Regions from separate parts of the Methylobacterium sp. AC315 genome, predicted to be linked through region 3. Evidence: predicted binding sites of a transcription regulator. Region 3 holds the regulator's gene; each other region holds the start of a gene.
The links. The regulator HrcA, encoded in region 3, represses chaperone genes, less so after heat shock. The targets are predictions, from matches to a motif close to GTTAGCACTCNCNNNNNGNGAGTGCTAAC.
Positions count from the first base shown of each region.

Region 1: a site for HrcA is predicted at 3,533-3,561, ahead of groES (co-chaperone GroES). Genes of this name have one in related genera too.
Region 2: a site for HrcA is predicted at 2,317-2,345, ahead of AC0IY0_RS21905 (co-chaperone GroES). Genes of this name have one in related genera too.

Region 1 covers NZ_CEEDEA010000005.1:48,544-53,462, forward strand. The annotation lists gene pdeM (ligase-associated DNA damage response endonuclease PdeM) at 1-99, shown strand, start outside; gene AC0IY0_RS10340 (DUF3455 domain-containing protein) at 172-561, opposite strand; gene AC0IY0_RS10345 (methyl-accepting chemotaxis protein) at 778-2,238, opposite strand; gene AC0IY0_RS10350 (CorA family divalent cation transporter) at 2,435-3,421, opposite strand; gene groES (co-chaperone GroES) at 3,632-3,922, shown strand; gene groL (chaperonin GroEL) at 3,995-4,919, shown strand, end outside.
Region 2 covers NZ_CEEDEA010000016.1:46,611-51,529, forward strand. The annotation lists gene AC0IY0_RS21890 (LLM class flavin-dependent oxidoreductase) at 1-974, shown strand, start outside; gene AC0IY0_RS21895 (DUF6481 family protein) at 1,128-1,490, opposite strand; gene AC0IY0_RS21900 (cold-shock protein) at 1,671-1,880, opposite strand; gene AC0IY0_RS21905 (co-chaperone GroES) at 2,450-2,737, shown strand; gene groL (chaperonin GroEL) at 2,945-4,588, shown strand; gene AC0IY0_RS21915 (hypothetical protein) at 4,771-4,919, shown strand, end outside.
Region 3 covers NZ_CEEDEA010000006.1:223,002-227,920, forward strand. The annotation lists gene AC0IY0_RS13225 (methyl-accepting chemotaxis protein) at 1-1,599, shown strand, start outside; gene hrcA (heat-inducible transcriptional repressor HrcA) at 1,621-2,676, opposite strand; gene rph (ribonuclease PH) at 2,843-3,556, shown strand; gene rdgB (RdgB/HAM1 family non-canonical purine NTP pyrophosphatase) at 3,553-4,182, shown strand; gene hemW (radical SAM family heme chaperone HemW) at 4,221-4,919, shown strand, end outside.

The sequences.
Region 1 (4,919 bases), on a different contig from region 3:
CGGGCCATCGACGGCCTATTCCCCAATGGGTTCACGGCCCATCTGCTCGGGGATGGACGGGTCTTCACCATCGGCCGAGCGCAGCTGGCGCGGGATTGACGGGAGCGCGCGTGACAGTTCGAAATATCGCCTCGCCGCGGGTGGGGCCGTGTGAACGAGCGCCGTGAGACGTCAGCGATAGAAGGTGTAGGTCGCGCTGTAGGGCACCCGCGCCGTCTGGCCCGGCATGCAGACGCCCTGCGGTTTCTCACCGCCGACTGTGTCGCTGCGCAGGACATACTGCGTTCCGGCGAGCAACCCGGTTCCGGACGTCCGGCCGGAGAGTAGCAGCCACGCGACCGCCTGGGGTCGCGGTGCGGGCACCTGAGCGATGACGGTACCGAGCACCCGGGATCCGTCCTGCGCCTCCCAGACCGGTCCCTCGAAGTGGCGCCCGACCGTGCTTCCATCCGGCTGGACGAGTTCGGCCTCGGGTTTGGCGGGGCCCCAGGCCGGGCCGTTCTCGGCAGCGATGCAGGCATAGACCTGCACGCCCCGGGCGGCGAGACGCGCGATCGCCACGCTGCCGGGCGGCGGTTCCAGGCCCGCCGGTTCGGCCAATGCGAAAGCCGGAGCGCAGGACGCCACGGCGATGAGGGTTGTCCGCCAAGACCTTGTGAGGCTGCGGAGCGTGATGACGGCGTGGGGAATCGGTTCAGCTCCATCCGGACAGTCCGAACCGCCGATACGTTGCAAACCGCGTGCGCGTTTCACGCCGCGGCTCGCGCGTGATCCAGGTCAGGCGGATTTCATGAACCGCGTGACACTCTCCGAGAGATCCGCTGAGTGTCCGGCGAGGCTCTCGGCGACTCCCAGGACAGCTTCCGCCAGTTGACCGGTGGCATTGGCGGCCTGCGAAACGCCGCCGATATTGCCGGACATCTCGTGCGTCGAGACCGCCTGCTCCTCGACAGCGCTCGCCATCGCCAGGGTCAGCGTCGAGAGCTCGGCGACGGCGGCGGTGATCATCTCGATCGCTCCGACCGCCTCGCCGGTTGCGCTCTGGATCGCCGCAACCTGCTGGGTGATCTCGCCGGTGGCCTTCGCGGTCTGCTCGGCCAGAGCCTTGACCTCGCTCGCCACCACCGCGAAGCCCCGGCCGGCGGCGCCCGCCCGCGCGGCCTCGATCGTGGCATTCAGCGCCAGGAGGTTGGTCTGCCCGGCGATCGACTTGATCATGCCGACCACCGCGTCGACCTCCCGGGCGTTCTCGGCGAGCTGCCGCATCGTCGCGTCCGTGGTCTCGGCCTGCACCGCGATCTGGCGGGCGCGCTCGGAGACCCGTCCGACCTGACCCGAGATCTCCTGGATTGCGCCGTTCATCTGCTCGGAGTTCGCCGCCACGGACGAGGCCTTCTGCCGAGCGGAATCGGCCGACTGCGTCAGCCCCTCGGCCGAATGCTGCATCTCGCGGATCGCCGAACCCACGGCATCGACGACACGGCTGACGTCGGTGGACATATTCACCTGCGCGGATACGACGGCCCAGGTCAGCATCGGTCCGATGTAATTGCCCTTCCGGTCGTTGACGGCGGTGACCTGCAGATCGAGGGTCTCCGGCCCGACCTTGATCTTGGTCCGGTGCGGCAGCCGGCTCGCATCCGCCAGCATGTTACGCTGGTGACGCGGGTTCTTGTGGAACACGTCGAAGGAGTGGTCGAGCATCTCGTCGACCTTGATCGGCAGCCATTGCTCCAGCGGCCCGAGGGTCCGGCGCGAGGTCGCGTTCAGGTAGTTGATCTTGAACTCGTTGCGGGGATCGGCGGTCATCACCGCGACCGGCATGTTGTCGATCATCGACATCAGCCGATCGATATCGTTCTTCTTGGCCGAGATGTCGGCCGCGAACTTGACCACCTTCACCGGCTTGCCGCGCGCGTCGAGGACGGGGTTGTAGGTCGCCTCCAGCCAGACCTCCGTGCCGTTCTTGTCGATCCGCAGGAATTCGCCGGTGACGTACTGACCGTCCTTCAGCTTCGACCAGAACTCCGTGTACTCTGGCGACTTGGCAGCCATCGGTTCGACAAAGATGCGATGATGTTTGCCTTGTACATCCGCAAGGGTGTACTTCATCAGGTGCAAAAAGTTGTGGTTGGCACTCAGGACTTGCCCGTCCATCGAGAATTCGATGATCGCCAACGACCGGTCCAGGGCGTCAAGCTTGGCCTGCGCCTCGTTATAGACGGTTCTCTTGAACATATCGGTGTCCACGCTGCTCCTGCGAGCATATGGCCGAGATTGGGTTAAATTTTATATAATTCGACAGTCTTTGAAACCGAAGCCTGCATTGAGAGCGCGTCAAATGAAATATTCAATCAAAGTAAGTTGTAATAGTTGATTGGCAGAGGCTTAGATTTGTATTAAAGACAGCTTTTGCCTTTTAAGCTGACGAATATCAGAACCACCCGCGGCTTCGGAAATATACAATTGGAGCAAGAGCGCTGATCAAAATAAGCGCGAGGGCGTAGGGATATCCGTAGGCCCAGTCCAGCTCCGGCATGTGCTTGAAGTTCATGCCGTACATCGAGGCGATCAGCGTCGGCGGCACACCAACCACAGACACCACCGTCAGTACCCGGAAGACGTTGTTCTGCTCGATGTTGATGAGCCCCAATGTGGCGTCGAGGAGGAACTGAACGTTCTCGGCAAGCCGCGTCTCGAACTCGTCCAGGGAGTCGATGTCGCGCCGGATCGTCTCGAAGCGACCGTCGCCGGGCAGGCCGAGCCCTTCGCAAGCGGCCGACACGAACGGCACGATCCGCTCCAGGCCGAGCAGGCTCGCGCGGATCTTCCCGAGAACCTTCCCACGGTTGCTGATGCCGCGCAGGATCCGCCGCAGCGCCAGGTCGCGGCGGCGGGGCGGCGGGCTTTCCAGCCGACGGCGATCGGCGCCGCGGACATCGAAGTCGAAGATCCGCGTGGACAGCGTGTCGAGTTCGGAGGCCATGTCCTCCAGGGCGTCCGCGAGGCTGTCGACCAACTCCTCCAGGATCACGAGGAAGATCTCGCTCGGCGTCACGCTGCCGTCGCCGTCGGCGATGCGCTTCTCCGACGAGTCGATCGCGCGCATGTCGTGGAACCGGATCGTGACGAGGTGATCCTTCGACAGGAGGAACCCCAGCGGTTTCAACTGGGAATCACTGCGCTCGAAGGTGATCATCGGCGTCGAGAGCGACAGCCCGCCCTTCACGCGCCGCAGCCGGCTGGAGGATTCCACCTCCGACAGTGCGGCCCGGGACGGTACGCGCAGGCCGGTGGCCGCTTCCACGGCGGCGGCCTCCTCGGAACTCGGGTCGTTCAGATCGAGCCAGACGGCATTGCCGGGAATTGGGCCGCCGCGTTCAGGCGTCACCGCGCCTTCGGGTCCGTGGAGGCTCAGCATGAGGGCGCGTTATCCTAGGGGAAATCAGGGCCGATGCCGGGTCATCGCGCCGTCGCGCGCGGGTGCGACAGTCTTGACTTCAAGCCGCACGAGAGCTAACTCGCCGCCGTCATTGGCACTCGCCAAGACAGAGTGCTAACAGTCGGGCTTGGGAGCGGCCGCGCACGCCGCATCAACGCCAACTGCAGACCTGAAGCAAGAGGGCAGCTCATGAAGTTCCGTCCGCTGCACGACCGCGTGGTCGTCCGTCGCATCGAGGGCGAGGAGAAGACCAAGGGCGGCATCATCATTCCGGACACCGCCAAGGAGAAGCCGCAGGAAGGCGAGATCGTCGCCGTCGGTCCCGGCGCTCGCGACGAGCAGGGCCGCGTCAACGCGCTCGACGTGAAGGCGGGGGACCGCGTCCTGTTCGGCAAGTGGTCCGGCACCGAGGTCAAGATCGACGGTCAGGACCTCCTGATCATGAAAGAATCCGACATCATGGGCGTCGTCGCCGCCTGATCGGATCGCCCGTTCCAACCCTTTGAGGCCACCTGAGGCCTTGGGGTCCAACCCAACCACAAGAGGCAAACCATGGCAGCGAAAGACGTTCGTTTCTCCGCCGACGCCCGCGATAAGATGCTGCGCGGCGTCGATATCCTTGCCGACGCGGTGAAGGTGACGCTGGGCCCGAAGGGCCGCAACGTCGTGATCGAGAAGAGCTTCGGCGCCCCGCGCATCACCAAGGACGGCGTCACCGTCGCCAAGGAGATCGAGCTCGCCGACAAGTTCGAGAACATGGGCGCCCAGATGGTGCGCGAAGTGGCCTCGAAGACCAACGACATCGCGGGTGACGGCACCACCACCGCCACCGTGCTGGCCCAGGCCATCGTCCGTGAAGGCGCCAAGTACGTCGCCGCCGGCATCAACCCGATGGACCTGAAGCGCGGCATCGACCTCGCCACCGCCGCTGCGGTGAAGGACATCATCGCGCGCGCCAAGAAGGTCTCGACCTCCGACGAGGTCGCCCAGGTCGGCACGATCTCCGCCAACGGCGACAAGGAGATCGGCGAGATGATCGCCCACGCCATGCAGAAGGTGGGCAACGAGGGCGTGATCACGGTCGAGGAGGCCAAGACGGCCGAGACCGAGCTCGACGTCGTCGAGGGCATGCAGTTCGACCGCGGCTACCTGTCCCCGTACTTCATCACGAACGCGGAGAAGATGGTCGCCGAGCTCGAGGATCCCTACATCCTGATCCACGAGAAGAAGCTGTCGTCGTTGCAGGCGATGCTGCCGGTGCTCGAGGCCGTGGTGCAGACCGGCAAGCCGCTGCTGATCATCGCCGAGGACATCGAGGGCGAGGCGCTGGCCACCCTCGTGGTGAACAAGCTGCGCGGCGGCCTGAAGGTCGCGGCCGTGAAGGCGCCGGGCTTCGGTGACCGCCGCAAGGCGATGCTCGAAGACATCGCGATCCTGACCAAGGGCCAGATGATCGCCGAGGACCTCGGCATCAAGC
Region 2 (4,919 bases), on a different contig from region 3:
GCGCGGGCTGGAACCTCGTCACCTCGGGCAACCCGGACGAGGCCCTGAATTTCGGCCGCGACGCGCATCTCGACCATGCCGTGCGCTACGCCCGGGCGCGCGAGTTCTACGACGTGGTCACCGGCCTGTGGGATTCCTGGGCCGACGACGCCTTCCGGATGGATCCGGAGAGCGGCCTGTTCTTCGATGCCGACAAGCTGCACGTCCTCGACCACCGGGGCGCGTTCCTGACGGTGAAGGGCCCGCTCAACGTCGCCCGGCCGGTCCAGGGCTGGCCGGTGATCGTTCAGGCCGGCGCCTCGGAGGCGGGACGGCAGATCGCGGCCGAGACCGCCGAGATGGTGTTCGGCGCGAGCCCGACCCTGGAGGCCGCGCAGGCCTACTACGCCGACGTGAAGGGCCGGATGCCGGCGCTCGGGCGCGATCCCGACCACCTGAAGATCCTGCCCGGCGCCCTGGTGGTCCTGGGCGAGACCGAGGCCGAGGCGCAGGCCAAGCGGGCGCGCCTCGACGACCTCGTCCATCCCGACAGCGGGCTCGCCAACCTGTCGGTGCGGCTCGGGGTCGACGCCTCCGGGTTCTATCTCGACGCGCCCCTGCCCGAAATCCCCGCGACCAACGCCAGCAAGACCAGCCAGGCCCAGATTCTCGATGAGGCCCGCCGGACCGGCGCCACCGTGCGCGACCTCGCCCGCAAGGTCGGCGCCTATGCCGGGCTTCAGTTCGTCGGGACGCCCGCGCAGGTCGCGGACCGTATGGAGGAATGGCTGGAGAGCCGCGGGTGCGACGGCTTCAACGTCATGTTCCCGTTCGTGCCCGAGGGGCTCGACGACGTGGTCGACCGGCTCGTGCCGGAACTGCAACGGCGCGGCCTGTTCCGGCGCGACTACGCCGGCACGACCCTGCGCGACCATCTCGGCCTGCCGCGCCCGCCGAACCGGTTCTTCGCGTCGGACGAGACGAGGCGCGCGTGACTGAGAAGGGTGGGCCGGTTTGCGAACGGTTCGAGATCTGCGCGCCTACCCAAGGCGCCACTCCGTCATTCCGGGCTCCGCGTCGCGGCCCCGGAATGACACGGTGATTCCGGGGGAAAGCCTGGACAGACGGCTTTCGCAGGAAGCGATGCGTTACCGCTTCACCTTGGCCTTGCGGGCGGCGAAGCGGGCATCGCGGGTCGCCTTCTGCTCGGCGGCGAGGGCGGCCTGGCGCTCGACCTTCTCGGCGGCCTGACGGACGATCTCGGCCGCTGCGCGCTCCTGTTCGGCAAGGGCTTCGGCGGCGCGGACCGCCTCGGCGGCGGCGCGGGCGGCCTCCCGCTCGCTCACCCGCACTTCGCGGGCCTCGACGACGGCCTGGCGTTCAGCCTGCCGGGCGAGGACGGCCGGATCGTCCGCCGCGGGCCGTGCACGGAACTGGGCCAGCCGCTCTTCCTTGGCTTTCGCGCCGGCCTCGAGACGATCGGACAGCTGCGTTTCTTTGAATTGACCCACGGATACTCCTCGCGCGCTTCGCAGCGCCGGTGGCGAGAGCATCATCCCGAAAGCGTATCGGAGACCGATGATGCCCGATCAAGAGCCCGAAACGGCATCACTGATGCCGGTCCAGAAACAGAAGAAGCCGCTCCACACAGGGAACGGCTTCGAAACGCGTCCTCTGGTGAGGCGCTCGGTTCAGGCGGCCTGGAGGCTGCCGGCGGACTGCTTGCCGCTGCGACGGTCGGTTTCCAGCTCGAAGGAGAGCTTCTGGCCCTCGATCAGGTTGCGCATGCCGGCGCGCTCGACAGCCGAGATGTGCACGAACACGTCCTTGCCGCCGTCGTCAGGCTGGATGAAGCCGAAGCCCTTGGTCTCGTTGAACCACTTAACGGTGCCGATGGTCATAAATATTCCAACTGCTTTAGAGCATGATGCGATCGACCAGCATTCCGGCCGACCAAAATCATCATACGGTAACAAAGATCCAGTGTTTGCTGCTGATGCGCTGCACGGGCAGCGAACGCTGGACGATCGAATGGGTCGAGCGCACGCCGTGCATGCGCTCATCCGCGAGTCGTCGAAAATGGGAGAGATGCAGAGCGCTCGCCCTGTTGTGGCGAGACGGCCGAATATCTGGCCTCAAATCGATCCGTGATCTCTAGCGCATCGCCGGGATAATCACAATCCCGAAATAGGCCGCGGAGAAAAACCGTCTGGCGTGCCGGCGAAATCGCGGGTTCTTGCGATGTTGTTTTGGTGTGCGACTTTCAATATTCCAGGCCGCCCGTGCAGGCTCAGCCGCTTCGGAGGGCCGCGATCGAGCCCGGCGGCTTCGAAGCGCGTTAGCACTCTCGCCGATTGAGTGCTAAGAGATCCACACCCGGCGCGGATGATTCGGTCCGCCGCCGCCTTTCCCGTCCGGGCTCCGTCATGCCGACGCGAGACCCGCAGGCGGGACGACCAGGATGCCACACATGAAGTTTCGCCCGCTGCACGACCGCGTGGTGCTACGCCGCATCGAGGGCGAGGAGAAGACCAAGGGCGGGATCATCATCCCCGACACCGTCAAGGAGAAGCCCCAGGAGGGCGAGGTCGTCGCCGTCGGACCCGGTGCCCGGGACGAGGCCGGCAAGATCAATCCCCTGGAAGTGAAGCCCGGTGATCGCGTGCTGTTCGGCAAGTGGTCCGGCACCGAGGTCAAGATCGACGACCAGGACCTTCTGATCATGAAGGAATCCGACATCATGGGCGTCGTCGCCTAGAGTCGTACCGGATCGCGCCGTCCCTGATCGCACTGCAATCGGGTACGGCACTCAGTCCTAGATTCGACGCGCCCGCGAACGCCGAACCGGTACCCGTTTCAGCAGCCGGCGCTCTGAGGGCGTCCGCTCCCGCAGATGCTGCCCAAGCCCTTCGAGGCGCCCGCTCCGGCGCGCCTCGGGGCCGAACGACAACAGAAGAGATTGTCCATGTCAGCCAAAGACGTCCGTTTTTCCGTCGACGCCCGCGAGAAGATGCTGCGCGGCGTCGAGCTGCTCGCCAGCGCGGTGAAGGTGACGCTCGGCCCGAAGGGCCGGAACGTCGTGATCGAGAAGAGCTTCGGCGCCCCGCGCATCACCAAGGACGGCGTCACCGTCGCCAAGGAGATCGAACTCGCCGACAAGTTCGAGAACATGGGCGCCCAGATGGTGCGCGAAGTGGCCTCGAAGTCGAGCGACATCGCGGGTGACGGCACCACCACCGCCACCGTGCTGGCCGCCTCCATCGTCCGCGAGGGCGTGAAGTACGTCGCCGCCGGCATGAACCCGATGGACCTGAAGCGCGGCATCGACCTCGCGGTCGCCGCGGTCGTGAAGGACATCAGCGAGCGCTCCCGCAAGGTCGCCTCCTCGGAGGAGATCGCCCAGGTCGGCACGATCTCCGCCAACGGCGACAAGGAGATCGGCGAGATGATCGCCCACGCCATGCAGAAGGTGGGCAACGAGGGCGTGATCACGGTCGAGGAGGCCAAGACGGCCGAGACCGAGCTCGACGTCGTCGAGGGCATGCAGTTCGACCGCGGCTACCTGTCCCCGTACTTCATCACGAACGCGGAGAAGATGGTCGCCGAGCTCGAGGATCCCTACATCCTGATCCACGAGAAGAAGCTGTCGTCGCTGCAGGCGATGCTGCCGGTGCTCGAGGCCGTGGTGCAGACCGGCAAGCCGCTGCTGATCATCGCCGAGGACATCGAGGGCGAGGCGCTGGCCACCCTCGTGGTGAACAAGCTGCGCGGCGGCCTGAAGGTCGCAGCCGTGAAGGCGCCGGGCTTCGGTGACCGCCGCAAGGCGATGCTCGAGGACATCGCGATCCTGACCAAGGGCCAGATGATCGCCGAGGACCTCGGCATCAAGCTCGAGAACGTGACGCTCGACATGCTCGGCCGCGCCAAGCGGGTGCGCATCGAGAAGGAGACCACCACGATCATCGACGGGTCCGGCGAGAAGACCGACATCGAAGGCCGGATCTCGCAGATCAAGGCGCAGATCGAGGAGACCACCTCGGACTACGATCGCGAGAAGCTGCAGGAGCGCCTGGCCAAGCTCGCGGGCGGCGTCGCGGTGATCCGCGTCGGCGGTTCGACCGAGGTCGAGGTCAAGGAGAAGAAGGACCGCGTCGACGACGCCCTCCACGCCACCCGCGCGGCTGTCGAGGAAGGCATCGTCCCGGGCGGCGGCACCGCGCTGCTGCGCGCCAAGAAGGCCGCCCAGGGCCTCACCAGCGACAACCCCGACGTCCAGGCCGGCATCAAGATCGTGCTGAAGGCGCTCGAGGCCCCGATCCGTCAGATCGCCTCGAACTCGGGCGTCGAAGGCTCGATCGTGGTGGGCAAGATCCTGGCCAACGCCTCGGAGACCTACGGCTTCAACGCCCAGACCGAGGAGTATGTCGACATGCTCCAGGCCGGCATCGTCGATCCGTCCAAGGTCGTCCGGGCGGCGCTCCAGGGTGCGGCTTCCGTGGCCGGCCTGCTGGTCACCACCGAGGCGATGATCTCCGAGCTGCCGCGCAAGGAAGCCCCGGCCATGCCGGGCGGCGGCGGTATGGGCGGCATGGGCGGCATGGACTTCTAAGCCGGTTCCAGACCTCGACACGACGACCCGGCGCGGGCGCCTTTCACGGCCGCGCCGGGTCGTCATCTGTAAGCCGGCCCGGATCATCGATCCGGGCCGGCGCCGTCCGCAACGGCGACTCCGTCCACACCGCACCAAGCGGGCCGATGCGGGTTGTCCCTGGTGCCGGTCGGGAGATTTCGATGCGCGTGCAGACCCTTCGGGACGGGATCGTCCTGGCCCTCCGCCCGCCGCTCGCCCCCTGCGTCGTCGTCCTGGCGCTGGTGACGACTGTCCTCCTGGCGGCGCCCGCCCCGGCCCGGGCCTGGGGCGTTCCCGGTTGCAGCAACCT
Region 3 (4,919 bases):
TACGACCCGCGTGAGCGTCCGTGGTACAAGGATGCCTTGGCGGCGGGGCAAGCTGTCTTGACCGAGCCCTATCTCGACGCCGGAACCAACGCCGTCACGATCACTGCGGCGGGGCCTGTCTTCGGTAAGAACCAGGCGGTCCTCGGCGTGATCGGAGGCGACTTCGACAGCGCCGCCCTGACCCGGATGATCGCCGAGGTCGGCGCGGGCGGCAAAAGCTACGCCTATTTGGTGTCGCGCGGTGGAACGGTGCTGGCCCATCCGCGCGCGGAGCTGATCGGCAAACCGCTGTCGGACTTGATCGCGGGGCCGCTGCCGAAGATCGGCGGCGACCTTGCCGAGACCCAGGAGGGCGGCCGGCCGACCTTCACCGCCTTCGCCCGCGTCCCGAACCTGCCGCCATCGCTCGACTGGTACATCGCGCTCTCGGTCGACAGCGCCGAGGCGCTGGCTTCGACCACGCTGTTGGCGAAGGAGCTGGCAGTGGCCACCCTTCTGGTCCTGCTCGTGCTCGGCCTCGTCGTCGGCCGGCTGATGACGCTCACCGTCTCGCGTCCGCTCAATCGCTTGGTTGGCGTCCTGCAGCGCATGAGCCAGGGCGCGCTCGATACCGAGATCGCCGAGGCTCGGCGCGGCGACGAGATCGGCCTGGTCGGCCAAGCGGTCGAGGGCATCAAGGCGCTGGTGGCGCAGCGGGCGCGCGACCAGGCCGAGGCGAAGCGCGGGGCGGACGAGGCCGCCGAATCCGAGCGCAGGCGCGCGATGAATGCGCTGGCCGATGGCTTCGAGCAGGCCGTCGGGGCGATCGTCGGCATGGTCTCGTCCTCGGCCACCGAGCTTGAGGCCACGGCCCAGACCCTGACGGCGAGCGCGACCCAGGCTGCGGCGCAATCGACCAGCGTCGCGGCCGCCGCCGAGGAGGCGGCCACCAACGTCCGCACGGTCGCGGCCGCAGCGGAGCAACTCGGCACCAGCGTCCGGGAGATTGCCGGGCAGGTGGAGGGCTCGACCACCCTGGCGCAAGCGGCGGTCGGCGAGGCGGACCAGACCGGCCATCTGGTGCAGGACCTGGCCCAGGCGGTCTCGAAGATCGGCGACGCGGTCGGGCTGATCTCCAGCATCGCGGCCCAGACCAATCTCCTCGCCCTGAACGCGACGATCGAGGCCGCGCGCGCGGGCGAGGCCGGACGGGGCTTCGCCGTCGTTGCGTCCGAGGTGAAGGAACTGGCTGCCCAGACCGGACGCGTCACCGAAGAGATCACCGGCCTGATCGGTCGGATCCAAGGATCGACCGATCAGGCCACGCAGGCGATCGGCGGGATCATGACGCGCATCCGCGACATCAACCGCGTCACAGGCGCGGTAGCGGCCGCGGTGGAGCAGCAGGGCGCGGCGACCCAGGAGATCGTGCGCAACGTCAGCCAGGCGGCGAGCGGGACAGACGAGGTCACCACGAACATCACCGGCGTCGCCGCGGCCTCGGAGCAGACCGGCACGGCCGCCCATCAGGTGCTCGACGCGGCCTCCGCGCTCTCGCGGCAATCGGCGCAGCTGTCTCGCGAGGTTGCAGACTTCCTGCACACCGTCCGGGCCGCTTGAGCGCGGCCCGACGGGCGGCTGTCAGCGGCTGCCGTCGAGCAGCTTCGAGACCACCCGGGCGGTGTAATCGACCATCGGGACGATACGGGCGTAGTTCAGCCGCGTGGGCCCGATCACGCCGACGACGCCGACGATCTTCTGCGACCCGTCGCGGAACGGCGCGGCGATCAGCGACGAGCCCGAGAGCGAGAACAGCTTGTTCTCCGAGCCGATGAAGATCCGCACGCCCTCGCCGCCCTCGGCGCGGGCCAGGAGGTCGATGACGTCCTTCTGGGTCTCGAGATCGTTGAACAGCAGGCGGATGCGCTCGAGGTCCTCGACGGCGCGCAGGTCGTCGAGCAGGTTCGCTTGACCGCGCACGATCAGTTGCCGGGCTTCGCTCGGGCCCACCGGCGTCGCGAGGCCTGCATCGACCAAGCGCTCGGTCAGCGCGTCCAACTCGCGCTTCATCGCCTTGCGGCCAGCCTCGATCTCGGCGCGCAGCGTGCCGAGGGTGCGGCCCTGCAGCCGGGCATTGAGGAAGTTCGTGGCCTCCTGGAGCGCGCCGGCTGGCAGACCCGGCGGCAGGTCGACCAGCCGGTTCTCCACCGAGCCGTCGTCGGAGACCAGCACCACGAGGGCGCGGGCCGGATCGAGGCGGACGAACTCGATGTGCTTGAGGTGGACGTTCGCCTTCGTGGTCAGAACCACGCCAGCGCCGCGCGAGATGCCCGACAGCATGGTCGAGGCTGCGGCCAGCGCCGAATCGAAGGTGTGGCCAGAGGCGGCGGCGCGCATCTCCGCCTCGATCCGGGTCTGCTCCTCCTGGCCGACATCGCCGAGTTCGAGCATGGCATCCACGAAGAACCGCAGCCCGAGCTCGGTCGGCAGCCGGCCGGCCGAGGTGTGCGGCGCGAAGATCAGGCCGGAATGCTCCAGGTCCGCCATGACGTTGCGGATCGAGGCCGGCGACAGCGCCATCGGGAGGATGCGCGCCAGGTTGCGCGACCCCACCGGCTCGCCGGTCGTGAGATAGCTCTCGACGATCTGCCGGAAGATCTCGCGGGCGCGCTCGTTGAGGGCGGCGAGCGCCTGCATTGAGGGGTCTTGCGGAAAGAGGCTGTTGGAATCGGTCACGCGGTCATCCTGTCGTGCGATCATGTCCGCCCGGTGTCCAGGGATCAATCCGTACGGCGATGCTTGCCCGCGCAGGCTCCGCGGCCTAAGAGCCCGGCCCTCACTCTCTCATCAGAAAGGGCCCGCGATGAGGCCTTCGAAGCGCGCCGCCGACGAGCTGCGGCCGGTCACCCTGGAGCGCGCGGTCTCGCGCTACGCCGAGGGCTCCTGCCTGGTCAGCTTCGGCAACACCCGCGTGCTCTGCACCGCCTCCCTCGAAGAGCGCGGTCCCCCGTGGCTGCGCGGCTCCGGCAAGGGCTGGGTCACCGCCGAGTATGCGATGCTGCCGCGCGCGACGCATGACCGGACCCGGCGCGAGATCAATTCGGGCAAGCCGTCGGGCCGCACGCAGGAGATCCAGCGGCTCATCGGCCGGTCACTCCGCGCGGTCACCAACCTGCCCGCAATGGGAGAGCGCCAGATCACCGTCGATTGCGACGTGATCCAGGCCGATGGCGGCACCCGGACCGCGGCGATAACCGGTGCCTGGGTGGCGCTCTACGATTGCTTCGCCTGGATGCGCACCCGCTCGATCATCTCGGTGGACCCGCTGCGCGACCACGTCGCGGCCGTGTCTTGCGGCCTGTACAAGGGCACACCGGTGCTCGACCTCGACTACGCCGAGGATTCGGCGGCCGAGACCGACGCGAACTTCGTGCTGACCGGCAAGGGCGGCATCGTCGAGGTGCAGGGCACCGCCGAGATGGAGCCGTTCTCCGAGGCCCAGCTCCTCGAATTGCTGCGGCTGGCCCGCGCCGGCACCGACCGGCTGGTGGCGCTCCAGAAGGAGACGATCGCGTGAGCCGCAGGCTGACCGGCAAGGTGGTGATCGCCACCCACAACGCGGGCAAGCTCACCGAGATGCGCGAGCTGCTGGCACCGTTCGGGATCGAGGCGGTCTCGGCCGGCGAGCTGGGGCTGCCCGAGCCTGACGAGACCGGCACGATGTTCTCCGAGAACGCCGCCATCAAGGCGCATGCCGCCGCGAAGGCGACCGGACTGCCCGCCTTCGCGGACGATTCCGGCCTCTGCGTCGATGCACTGGACGGCGCGCCGGGCATCTTCTCCGCGCGCTGGGCCGGTCCGACCAAGGACTTTTCCGGCGCGATGGCACGCATCGTCTCGGAGCTGGAACAGCGCGACGCGAGCGACCGGACGGCGCATTTCGTCTCCGCGCTCGTGCTCGCCTGGCCGGACGGCCATACCGAGCTTTTCGAGGGCCGTGTGTTCGGCACGCTCGTTCCGCCGCGGGGCGATGCCGGCTTCGGCTACGATCCGATCTTCCAGCCGGACGGCCATGCCCGGACCTTCGGCGAGATGAGCGCCGAGGAGAAGCACGGTGTCGATTGGCAGAAGGGGGAGGGGCTGTCGCACCGCGCCCGGGCCTTCGTGTTGTTGAGCCGCGCCTGCCTGGCGCCGGCGGCCTGATTGCCAAACCGCGCTGGCACGCGCACATCCCGGCGATCATGACTTCGACCGGCCCGGACCATCCGACCCGCGACGCGGGCTTCGGCATCTACCTGCACTGGCCCTTCTGCGCCGCGAAGTGCCCATATTGCGACTTCAACAGCCACGTCCGGCATGCGGGCGTGGATCAGGCGCGCTACCTCGACGCATTCCGGGCGGAGATCGCCCACAGCGCCGCCCGTACCCCGGGCCGCACCGTCACCAGCATCTTCCTCGGCGGCGGTACGCCGTCGCTGATGGATCCCGCGACGGTGGCGGGCCTGCTCGACGCGGTGGCGGCGCACTGGGCGATGGCCTCGGATATCGAAATCACCCTGGAGGCCAACCCGTCGAGCGTCGAGGCCAGCCGCTTCCGCGGCTACCGGACCGCCGGGGTGAACCGGGTGTCGCTCGGCGTGCAGGCGCTGGACGACGCGTCGTTGAGGAAGCTCGGGCGGCTGCACAACGCCGAGGACGCCTTCGCGGCGATCGGCATCGCGCAGGCGGTGTTCGACCGGACCTCGTTCGATCTGATCTACGCACGCCCCGACCAGACCCCCGCCCTGTGGCGGGCCGAGCTGAACGAGGCGCTCACCCGCGCCGCCGAACACCTGTCGCTCTACCAGCTCACCATCGAGCCGGGCACGCCGTTCCACGGCCTCGCCGCCGCCGGCAAGCTGGTGACGCCCGACGACGAGGTGGGCCGGATCCTCTACGAC